Regions from separate parts of the Nocardia spumae genome, predicted to be linked through region 1. Evidence: riboswitches for the same ligand, from Rfam matches in the RefSeq annotation. Region 1 holds a riboswitch; the other holds the start of a gene.

Region 1 (5,770 bases):
GTCCGTCACCCAGATCCCGGATTTCCCGGGTCGCGGTGTCGGGCGCGTAGGTGACCAGCAGTTCGTCATCGGTGACCGTCTGACCGGCACAGGAGTGCCCGGAACCGCGCAGCGTCAACGGCCGGCCGGAACCGAGCAGAGCGGACGGGAATGCGGACGGCTGTCGATGGACGGCCCGAGGAGTAGCGCGATACAGGCCGCCGAAGTCGGTATCGAATTCGGTGACGGAAACCTCACCGGCACTCATGATCTCGGCAGCGGTGGTGTCACCGTCCGGACAGCGGTATACGGCACGACGTCATCGTAGTGACCCGCCGAGGCGCCTTCTCACCGCGAGGAAGTAGCGGCCCCGCGGTGCGGGAACGCACGCCGCGCCGACCACACGGTGACGGTGAACAGCACGACACCCGCGACGGCGAGACCCGCGCCGACGACGGCCGGGGCCGTGTATCCGAGGCCGGCGGCGATGACGAGACCACCCAGCCAGGCGCCCGCCGCATTGGCGATATTCAGCGCGCCGTGGTTGAGCGCGGCGGCCAGGGTTTGGGCATCGTGGGCGACATCCATCAGGCGGGTCTGCAGGCCCGGTGCCAGCGCGGCCCCGGACGCGCCGACCAGGAAGGCGCCGATCGCGGCGGTGAACGGATTGTGGGCGCCGGCGACGAATCCGGCGAGGATCACCACCATCGCGACGAGGGCCACGAAGATCGAACGGTCCACGCCGCGATCGGCTAGGACGCCGCCGCCGATATTGCCGGCGACCATGCCCAACCCGAACAACGCCAGCACGATCGGCACGAACCCCTGCGACATTCCGGCCACATCGGTGAGCGTGGAGGTGATGTAGGTGTAGACCGCGAACATGCCGCCGAAGCCGACCGCGCCGACCAGCAGGGTCAGCAGCACCTGCGGGCGGCGCAGTGCGGTCAGTTCGGTGCGCGGATCCGTCACCCGCACCCCGTGCAAATCGGGAACGAACCGGCTGATCGCGAAGACCGTCGCGACTCCGAGGACCGCGACGACCACGTAGGCGTCACGCCAGCCGAGCGCCTGCCCCAGCCAGGTGGCCGCGGGGACGCCCACCACATTGGCCGCGCTCAGACCCAGCATCACCGCGGCGACCGCCTTGGCTCGCTGTCCCACCGGCGCCAGCGAGGCGGCCGCCAATGAGGCCACGCCGAAATAGGCGCCGTGCGGGAGGCCGGCGACGAACCGGGCCGCGACCAGAGCCGGAAACGCCGGCGCCAGCACCGAGGCGATATTGCCGACGGTGAAGGCGACCATCAACGCGATCAGCAGTCGCTTGCGCGGCATCCGGGCGCACAACGCCGCGATCACCGGAGCGCCGACCACCACACCCAGCGCATACGCCGAGACGGCATGTCCGGCGGTGGGCTCCGATACCCGCAGGTCCGCGGCGATATCGGGCAGCAGGCCCATGGTGACGAATTCGGTGGTGCCGATGCCGAAGCCGCCGAGCGCCAACGCGAGCATCGCCGGGATGTGCCATCCGGTGCGAACCGGATCCGGCCGAGACGAGTCCTGTCGTCCTGTCGTCCCGGCGGGCGCGAGATCGTCGGCAGGGCTTGCGCTGCGCAGGAGAGCTGAGTCGACCATAGGGTTGGCCAACGCGCGCCCGGCGCCGACCGATACCCGGTATCGAGGTGATTCGACTCACGGACCGGACGCGCACCGGTCCGGAACGCAATTCGGGCACCCGCGGCCACCGAATCGGTGGGGGCGGGTGCCCGGATATCTCTACCGCCCGCACCGGAAGCTCCGGGCGGACGACGGCGCTCAGCTCAGTTCGCGCGCCAAGTTGGCGTCGAGCACGCCGAGGAACTCCTCGGTGGTCAGGTAGCCCTGGTTGCCACCGACCAGCAGCGCCAGATCCTTGGTCATCTGACCGCTCTCCACGGTCTTGATGACGACATCCTCGAGAGTCTGCGCGAAGCCGATGACCTCGGGGGTGTTGTCCAGCTTCCCGCGGTGGGCGATGCCACGGGTCCACGCGAAGATCGAGGCGATCGGGTTGGTGGAGGTGGGCTTGCCCTGCTGGTGCTGGCGGAAGTGCCGGGTCACGGTGCCGTGCGCGGCCTCCGCCTCACAGGTGCGGCCGTCCGGGGTGAGCAGCACCGAGGTCATCAGGCCCAGCGAGCCGAAGCCCTGCGCCACGGTGTCGGACTGCACATCGCCGTCGTAGTTCTTGCAGGCCCAGACGTAGCCGCCCTCCCACTTCAGGGCGGAGGCGACCATATCGTCGATCAGCCGGTGCTCGTAGGTCAGGCCGGCGGCGTCGAACTCCTGCTTGAACTCGGTGTCGAAGATCTCCTGGAACGTATCCTTGAACATGCCGTCGTAGGCCTTCAGGATGGTGTTCTTGGTCGACATGTAGACCGGGTAGTTCTGCTGCAGGCCGTAGTTCAGCGAGGCCCGCGCGAAGTCCTCGATGGACTTCTTGAAGTTGTACATACCCATGACGACACCGCCGTCGGTGGGCATCTTCACCACTTCGTGGACGATCGGCTCGGAGCCGTCCTCCGGGGTGAACTGGATCGTGACGGTGCCCGCCTGATGCACCTTGAAGTCCGTGGCGCGGTACTGGTCGCCGAAGGCGTGACGGCCGATGATGATCGGCTTGGTCCAGCCCGGAACCAGACGCGGAACGTTGGAGATGATGATCGGCGCGCGGAAGATGGTGCCGCCGAGGATGTTACGAATCGTGCCGTTCGGCGAACGCCACATCTTCTTGAGATCGAATTCCTCGACCCGCGCTTCGTCAGGGGTGATGGTGGCGCATTTGACGCCGACGCCGTGCTTCTTGATGGCGTTGGCCGCGTCGATGGTGACCTGGTCATCGGTCTTGTCGCGGTATTCGATGCCCAGGTCGTAGTACTCGAGGTTCACATCGAGGTACGGATGGATCAGCTTGTCCTTGATGAACTGCCAGATGATCCGGGTCATCTCGTCGCCGTCGAGTTCGACGACGGTCCCTTCAACCTTGATCTTGGACATGGATCTTCGTGTCCTCCTAAGGAAGGTGTGCTCCCATTGCACGGCCAGGCGAGCACGCTTGTGAGCGGACCCCAGCTGTTCAACAGACAACGTATACGCCCCGCGTTGTCCACGAGACGCCTGGTGCTAAACAAGACAAGCGTACTGGTGCGCTGTGTCTCAGAAACAGGGGCCGCCCCATTGAGTGATACGCACGTCACATCGGCCACATTTCCCGCGGCGGCCGCCACCCCGATCGGCTGAGCCCAACCCTCGCACCCGTCCGGACCGATTGTTACCATCCACAGCAGGTCATGAGTGCCAGCGCCAAGCCCCGGCTCGCTGGCCGGCAACCCTCCAGTTGCGGTGGGGTGCTCCGGGTGATTGACCGGGCTCTCGAAAGCCGAGGGCAAGCGCGACGATCAGGAGCAACAAGTGAGTGAATTCACCGTGCCCGACGGCAAGGGTGTGGAGGCGGCGGCGCGCCCGGGGGGTGTCGCTAACATCGGGGATGTGTGTTCTCGAGGTATTCGTGTCGAACGTGCGGCGCGGCTCTGCGCGGTGACGGCGCGGTGACCGTGAGTATCGAATCGAACACGTCGCGGCCCGGCGCAACGACACTGCTACCGCCGCCGGACGGCAGCCTGGGAACCATCGGCATCGGCGACGTCCGGCTGGAGAACGGCGCGGTGATACCCGGCGTCGAGCTCGCGGTGCAGCGCTGGGGTGAGCTGTCCCCCGGACTGGACAACGTGGTGCTGGTCGAACACGCACTCACCGGCGATTCCCACGTCTGCGGCAACCCCGACGATCGGCACGCGCTGCCCGGATGGTGGGACGGACTGGTCGGCCCCGGCGCCGCACTGGACACCGACCACTGGTGTGTCATCGCCACGAATGTGCTGGGCGGTTGTCAGGGCAGTACCGGGCCCGGCTCCCTCGCCGCGGACGGAAAGCCTTGGGGCGCTCGGTTTCCGGAGATCTCGATCCGCGATCAGGTCACCGTCGAGGTGACACTGCTCGAGCTGCTGGGCATCCCCCGCATCGCCGCGGTCGTCGGCGGATCCATGGGTGGTATGCGGGTGCTCGAGTGGATGGTCGGCTCTCCCGATCGCGTCGACGCCGCGCTGGTCTTGGCCGTCGGCGCCCGGGCGACCGCCGATCAGATCGGCACCCAGACCACGCAGATCGCCGCGATCAAGGCCGATCCGGACTGGCAGGGCGGCGATTACCACGGCACCGGCCGCAGCCCGCGCGCCGGCCTGGGTATCGCACGCCGGATCGCGCATCTGACCTATCGCACCGAATTCGAGCTCGATCACCGGTTCGCGAACTCCGCGCAGGGTGACGAAGACCCTCGGGACGGCGGACGGTATGCGGTGCAGAGCTATCTCGACCATCAGGCCGACAAGCTGGTCGCCCGTTTCGACGCGGCCACCTACGTACTGCTGTCGGAGGCGATGAACCGCCACGACGTCGGCCGCGGTCGCGGCGGTATCGAGGCCGCACTGGCCGCCACCCCGGTCCCGTGCCTGGTCGGCGGTGTGGATTCGGATCGGTTGTACCCGTTGCGAACCCAGCAGGAACTGGCCGATCTGCTGCCCGGCTGCAAGGGGCTGGAAGTCGTGCACTCACGCGACGGCCACGACGGTTTCCTCACCGAGACCGAGGCGATCGGCAAACTGCTGGAGCAGACGATGGAATTGGCTCGCGCCGCCCGGAACGCCCGCGCCTGATCCTCGCCGGCAGTCACCGCGATCCCCGCAGCCCGGGCCGGGCTCGATCCCCGCAGCCCGGGCCGGGCTCGATGCCCTCAGCCGACGCCGAGGCTGCTGATGGTGGCGGCCAGCACGATGATCGCGCCACCCAGCACCGTGTAGGCGCCGATATCGAACGGCCTGCTCCGCACCGCCAGCAGCCCGACCCGGGCCGGCGGCAGGCACAACCGGAACGCCGCGGCCAGTAGTGTCGCTCCGCCGATGAAGAACGCGCCGCGGCGCCAGCGGTCCTGCGCTACGAAGACCACCGCGACCAGCAACACCACGACGACCAGCAGCATCGGCAGGTGAACCTGGAAGAAGCGGTTCACCGGGCTGGAGTGCTGCTGCGGGTGCGTGGCGGGCGCATCGGTCACGGCTGCGATTCTCGCATGTCCGGTCGTCCCGCCGCCGGGAGCGGGGGCGGCGCGGTCGCGACGGCCACTGGATGCGGCCGCCGCGACCGGGCGAGGATCAGACGCCGAACGGAGCGGCGTAGTGGATACGGCCCGCCGGAAGCGGATGGCCCGCGTCGAGCGTGAGAGCCATCAGCGCGTCATCGGGAACATCGATGCTCAGATCGATGCCGTACCGGCTTGCCCGCCGGAAGCCGAACCGCGGGTAGTACTCGGGGTGGCCGAGCACAGTGACGAAATGCTCCCCGTGGTCGGCCGCAGCCCGCAATGCGGCGCGAACGGACGCCGCCCCGGCACCGGTGCGCTGGTACTGCGGCAGTACGGCGCACGGTCCCAGGCACAGGGCCGGGACGTCGCCGATATGGCAGCGAGTCAGCAGCGCGTAGCCGACGACGGTGTCGTCGGGTCCGGCCGCCACGATCGACAGGCCGTCGATCCAGGCCGGATCGCCGCGTAGTGCCTCGACGAGATCGGCCTCGTCGGGCCGGTCGAACGCGGCGGTATTGATTGCGTGGACGACGGGAATGTCCGCGGCGGTTTCGGCACGCGTGGTCCAGGTTCGAATAGTCAATGCTACGAATCCGTTTCATAGAGATCGGGTGA
Region 2 (5,770 bases), 2.2 Mb from region 1:
AATCAACTGCTCGCGTTACCCGCCTGCCACACATCCCAGGGGACCTCCCAGTCCCCGTAGGTGTCCCATACCGGCAGCGTCGGCCCGCCGGAATTGGTGATCTCCACGACGTCACCGACACCGAAATGGTCGAAGAACCACTGCGCGTTGTCCGGTGCGAGATTCACACAGCCGTGCGAGACGTTGCTCGACCCCTGCTGTCCCACCGACCAGGGCGCGGAATGCACGAATTCGCCGTCGTTGGAGATACGTTCGTCCAGATCGACCTTCTCCCGGTAATAACCGGCCTGCCCCTGGCATACCCCGTAGGTGCAGGAGTCCATGACGATCGAGGGCGACTTCTCCGAAATCACATGCGGCCCTTCGTGAGACGGAAAGCCGGGGGAGCCCAGGCTCATCGGCATCTGATTCACCTGCGCGCCGTTGCGGAAGATCGTCAACTGCTCGGTGTTGCCGTCGGCCTTGGCGACCCACGCGTCGTGGACGGTGTAGTCGGCGCTGTTGTTCTCCGCCCCGAAGACGCCGTCCCCGAAGTCGACCCCGAACACATCGGCCTCGATATGAATCTTGGTGCCCGGCTGCCAGTACTGGGCCGCGCGATAGTGGACGTCCTTGTCGTCGACCCAGTACCAGGCGCCGGGCTGGGGCGGGCTGACGGTGATCTTCAGATGATTCTGTACCTCGGCCTTGTTCGCGACGGGCGCGGTGAACTGGAAGACCATGGGCTGTCCGACCCCGATACCGGATTCGGCCACCAGATCCGGCGCCGGCACGACATTGGCGTACGCCTTGTGCGCGGCGTCGATCGTGGTGACCGTCGCGGTCTTGGTCGTGGCCACCTGCGCCAGATTCACCGCCTGGACCTGCACCCGATAGGTGGCCCCGTATCCCAGCGGATCCTTGGAGGTCCAGCTGTGCCGGTCCGCGGCGAAGGTGCCGGCGACGGGTTTGCCGTCCCCGTCGGTGACGGTCACCGCGGTCAACATGCCGTCGGCGGAGTTCACCACGATCGGAGTCGAGGGATTGAGCGGACCGTGATCGGCCGCCGGCACATCGACGGCGGCCGGCGCCGTGATTTCGGGAGCCTTCGACGGCGGCGCCGCCGAGGTCGCGCCGTGGGAACCACAGCCTCCGGTCAAGGCGACGATCGCCGTCAACATCGCCGACACCACCAGTAGAGATCGACGCCCGCGCACGTCCCTCACCGCCTCCGCTCGCACCCTCGCATACACAACGTCCACCGGACCGCCGGGGGAACACAGCACCCTCCAGTGGACACCATGAATCCGGTATCGCGCTGCAGCAGCAGAGTACGTGTCGGCACGGATTCGCGCGCGATCGGCACCCGTTCACCAGGCGTTTTGCCGTATTAGCGGCATTTGCCGCGTGTCGGTTGTTCTCACCCGCCATGGGTGATTCCGGCCCCGCCCGCCGGAGCCGATAGTGGAGCGGTGGGTACGCACCGTCGAGGAAGGTGACCGATGCCGAGCCGAGGCACCGCCCGCTGGACGTCCGTGCCGAGCGCGGTCGGAACCTATATCCGGCGTGCCCCGGGCACCTACATGTGGCTGGCGATCCTGCTGGTCTCCACCCTCGTGGTGCGTCATCTGACCCCGCAACAGGCCGACATCGTGCTGGGCAATCGCTCGACCAACCTGCATCACCTGCGGGAGGATCCGGTTCGAGTCCTGATCTCGAGCGCCTTCTGGCTCGCCGGCGGCGGCTGGCTGGGTTACGCCGTGTCCTACACCGTCTTCCACGCCCAGGCCGAGCGCTGGCTGGGCACCCTGCGCTGGCTGATCGTCGTGCTGATCGCCCATGTCGGCGCCACCTACATCAGCGAGGGCGTGCTCTACTGGGCGATCCACCACGACTACGCGCCGGAGTCGGCGGTGAACACTCTCGACTACGGGGTCAGCTACGCGCTGGCGGGCGTGGTCGCGGTCCTCGTTTATCGCATCGCCACACCGTGGCGCTACCTCTATCTCGTCGGAGTGATCATTTTCTACACTGTGCCGGTCTTCGCCGGCCGAACCTTCACCGACATCGGTCATTTCAGTGCGATGACCCTCGGTTTCGCCTGCTATCCGCTGACCCGGGGGCGGCCGGGACCGTGGGATCCGGTCGCCGCGACACGGGCCCGATTCGGATCTTCGGCACGGGGGTGATGACACCGCCGATCCGCCCGCGCGGCAAGGATTGGATTCACCGCGATCGGGAGTGCTGACGGCACACCGGAATTCCCCTAGCGTTCCCCTCACCCATCCAGAGCGACCGAGAGATCCGGCTCCACGACGTCGCAGCAACCCCCCGACCGGGTGTTGGGTGCTACCGCCGGAACCGATGGAGGAATGATCATGGTGCGCAGTGTCTTTCATATCGGCCAACACGATCCGATGGCCGCGCCACTGCTGGCCGAACTGGCGATCGAATACAGCAGCCGCTACGGCGGCAGCGTCGGTGCGATACACGCGGATCTGGTGAACCACCCGGCCGCGGATTTCGCGGCGCCGCACGGCGATCTGCTGGTGGTGGTCGAGGACGGTGAACCGGTCGCCGGAGGGGCTTTCCGCCGCCACGACGCGCGGACCGCCGAATTGAAACGGATCTGGACGGCGCGCGAACATCGCCGCCGCGGTCTGGCCACCTTCGTCCTCGACGAACTCGAGACCGAGATCGTGCGCCGAGGCTATCGGCGCATCGTCGCGGCCACCGGTCCGCGCCAGCCCGAAGCCGTGGCGCTGTATCTGTCGGCGGGCTACACCGCGGCCGACAGCACGTTCGCCCACCGCGGCGGCCCGCCCGCGCACTCGTTCGAGCGGTTTCCGACCCGGACGCCCGCGATATCCCAGCGCCGCAACCGTTTCGGGCGCGACAGTGGCTACCGGCCGGTGCGCGGTTACCGGCAGATCCGGGACGAGGCCGGTGTCGTGCGCATATGACGTTCCGCCTGCTGCCGTACCGGGCCGACATCGCGCCGTCACCACGGCACACCGTCCGCCGCCCGGCACTGGGCACCGACCGCTACCGAATCGATCCACCCGGAGCCACCGCATGAAACGAATCATCGCGCCGGCGCTCGCACTCACCGCGACGGTGGCCATCGCCGCCTGTGCGAACACCTCCGGCACCGGCGGCGACGCCGGGCCGCCGCAACCGGGCGGCACCCTGCGTTACGGTTTGTCGCAGGCGCCGACCTGCTCGGACCCCGCCCAGGCCGGCACCAACCAGACCCTGTACGTGACCCGGCAGATCGTCGATTCGCTCACCGACCAGGATCCCGCCAGTGGCGAGATCAAGCCCTGGCTGGCGACGTCCTGGCAGGTGAGCCCGGACGCGAAGACCTTCACCTTCCACCTGCGGCCCGATGTCACCTTCAGTGACGGCACCCCGCTGACCGCCACCTCGGTGCAGAAGAACTTCGACGCCGTGGTGCACACCCTCACGGCGGCGAAGGCGCCACTGGGGGCGAGCTACCTGTCCGGATACGCGGGTACGACCGTGGTCGCTCCGCTGACCGCCGAAGTTCACTTCGACGCGCCGAACGCCCAATTCCTGCAGGCGTCCTCGACACCGCAGCTGGGTATCCTCGCCGACGCGACCACCGCGAAACCGGCCGAACAGCGCTGCCTCGGCGACGATATCGGCAGCGGCCCGTTCGTCTATGCCGGCTACCGGCAGGACGTATCGGCGGCCCTGGTGAAACGGACCGGATACCGGTGGGGATCAGCGGTCTTCGCGCACCCCGGCGAAGCGTATCTGGATCGCATCGAATTCACGGTGGTGCCCGAGGCCGGGGTGCGGACCGGGAGCCTGTCGTCGAACCAGCTCGACGCCGTCAGTGACGCCCTGCCACAGGATGTTCCGCAGCTCGAGGCCACCGGCGCGAAGGTACAGTTCGCCTCGAATCCGGGCGTGCCGTTCGGTCTGCAACCGAATCTGAGCCGGGCGCCACTGTCGGACCCCGCGGTGCGTCAGGCGCTCCTGCACGGGATCGACCGCAGACAGCTCGTGGATACCGTCCTGGGGCCGCAGTTCCGTGCGGCGACCGGTTCCCTGGCCTCGAAAACACCCGCCTACGTCGACCTTTCCGCGCAGCTCGGCTACGACCCCGGCCAGGCGCGCCGGATCCTGGATCAGGCCGGATGGGTGCCCGGCGGTGACGGTATCCGGGTCAAGGACGGGCGCCGCCTGTCGTTCGGGGTGCTGTTCAGCACCGCGTTCGCCGGCAATCAGGCCACCGTGGAGCTGGTGCAACAGCAACTGCGCGCGATCGGGGTCGATCTGCGGCTCGAACTCGCGGCCGCCGGCGACTACACCGCCCGGCAGAACGCCGGAGATTTCGACGCCACCTACTACAACACCACTCGTGCCGACGGCGACATCCTGCGTACCACCTTCGGCCGTGGCCAGCGAAACCTCAACCAGCGCGGGCCGATTCCGGCGTTGGACGGTGCACTGGCCGAGCAGCTGTCGACCACCGACCCGGCCGCGCGGGCCGCGGTCATCGGGCAGGCGCAGCGGGCGGTGATCGACAACGGCCTGTGGTTGCCGACCATCGAACTGTCGCAGGCGATCGGCGTGTCCGGCGCGGTGCACGACCTGACCTTCGAGGCCTCGGCGCGGCTGCAGTTCCACGACACCTGGTTGAGCACACGATGAGTCCGCTGACGCGCTATGCGATCGTCCGTGTGCTGCAGGCGATCGGCGTGTTGTGGGCCGCGTTCACGATCTCGTTCGCGGTGCTGTTCCTGCTGCCCTCGGATCCGGTGCAGCTCGCCGTCGACGCCGATCCGGGCGCGGCCCCCGACCCGGCCGCGATCGCGGAACTGAAGGCCAGGTACGGATTGGACCGTTCGGTGCCGGAACAGTATTGGACCGCCCTCACCCATGCTGTGCGCGGTGACCTGGGACGCTCCCTGAACACCGGGCAATCCGTCACCGGCGCGCTGGCGCAGTCGATTCCCTCCACCCTGGCGCTGGCCGGGTTCGCGCTGATTCTGGCGATCGTCTTCGGGGCCGCGCTGGCGGTGGCCGCGGCCTACACCCGGCGGCGGTGGCTGCGGAATCTGCTGACGGCGTTGCCACCGATCGGTGCGGCGATGCCCACCTTCTGGGTGGGATTGATACTGCTGCAACTGTTCTCGTTCCGCTTGCGGCTCGTCCCGGCATTCGGCGGGACGGGATTCCAGGGCACGATCCTGCCCGCGATCACACTCGCCGTTCCCGTCGGCGCGGTCATCGCGCAGGTGTTCTACAGCGGCCTGGCGGCCACCTGGCGGCAGCCGTTCGTCGATGTGGCCTTCGCCAAGGGGGCGTCGCGGCTGTGGGTGCAGTGGCGGCATGTGCTGCGGGCCGCGGCGGGACCGGCGCTCACCGTCGCGGGACTGTGGGTGGGCACGGTGCTGGCGGGTTCGGTGGTGGTCGAAACGGTGTTCTCGCGTGACGGTCTGGGCCGGCTGACGCAGAGCGCGGTACTGCATCAAGATATTCCGGTCGTGCAGGGCATCGTGCTGGTCGCCGCACTCGCCTTCGTGGTGGTCAATCTGGCGGTGGACCTGCTCTATCCCCTGCTGGACCCCCGCGTCGCCGGTGCCGGCGAGAAAGTGCGCGCTCATGTCTGACACGCTGATCATCGCCCATCCCGCCCGCGTCGCGGACCTGCGCCGGGCGCTGGCGCCCGCACGCCTGCGCGCCCGCGCCGGGCTGGCGGTGTCGGTGCTCGTGCTGGTCGTGGTCCTCGGCTGGGCGGTGGCGCCGTCGCTGCTGG

The links. Region 1 has a riboswitch for S-adenosylmethionine ahead of metX (homoserine O-acetyltransferase MetX). Riboswitches for the same ligand answer to the same signal wherever they lie in the genome.
Region 2: linked by a shared signal. The riboswitch ahead of LKD76_RS17170 (GNAT family N-acetyltransferase) and the one ahead of metX (homoserine O-acetyltransferase MetX) in region 1 are both predicted to bind S-adenosylmethionine.

What each region holds. Positions count from the first base shown of each region.
Region 1 is NZ_JAJFZL010000001.1:6,012,941-6,018,710, forward strand. Features, by position in the region: gene LKD76_RS26825 (FAD-binding protein) at 1-247, opposite strand, end outside; gene LKD76_RS26830 (MFS transporter) at 328-1,494, opposite strand; gene LKD76_RS26835 (NADP-dependent isocitrate dehydrogenase) at 1,798-3,015, opposite strand; SAM riboswitch class IV at 3,305-3,416, shown strand; gene metX (homoserine O-acetyltransferase MetX) at 3,567-4,730, shown strand; gene LKD76_RS26845 (DUF3017 domain-containing protein) at 4,808-5,053, opposite strand; gene LKD76_RS26850 (GNAT family N-acetyltransferase) at 5,226-5,738, opposite strand.
Region 2 is NZ_JAJFZL010000001.1:3,838,396-3,844,165, forward strand. Features, by position in the region: gene LKD76_RS17160 (L,D-transpeptidase) at 3-1,160, opposite strand; gene LKD76_RS17165 (rhomboid-like protein) at 1,482-2,168, shown strand; SAM riboswitch class I at 2,259-2,350, shown strand; gene LKD76_RS17170 (GNAT family N-acetyltransferase) at 2,352-2,942, shown strand; gene LKD76_RS17175 (ABC transporter substrate-binding protein) at 3,055-4,662, shown strand; gene LKD76_RS17180 (ABC transporter permease) at 4,668-5,624, shown strand; gene LKD76_RS17185 (ABC transporter permease) at 5,617-5,770, shown strand, end outside.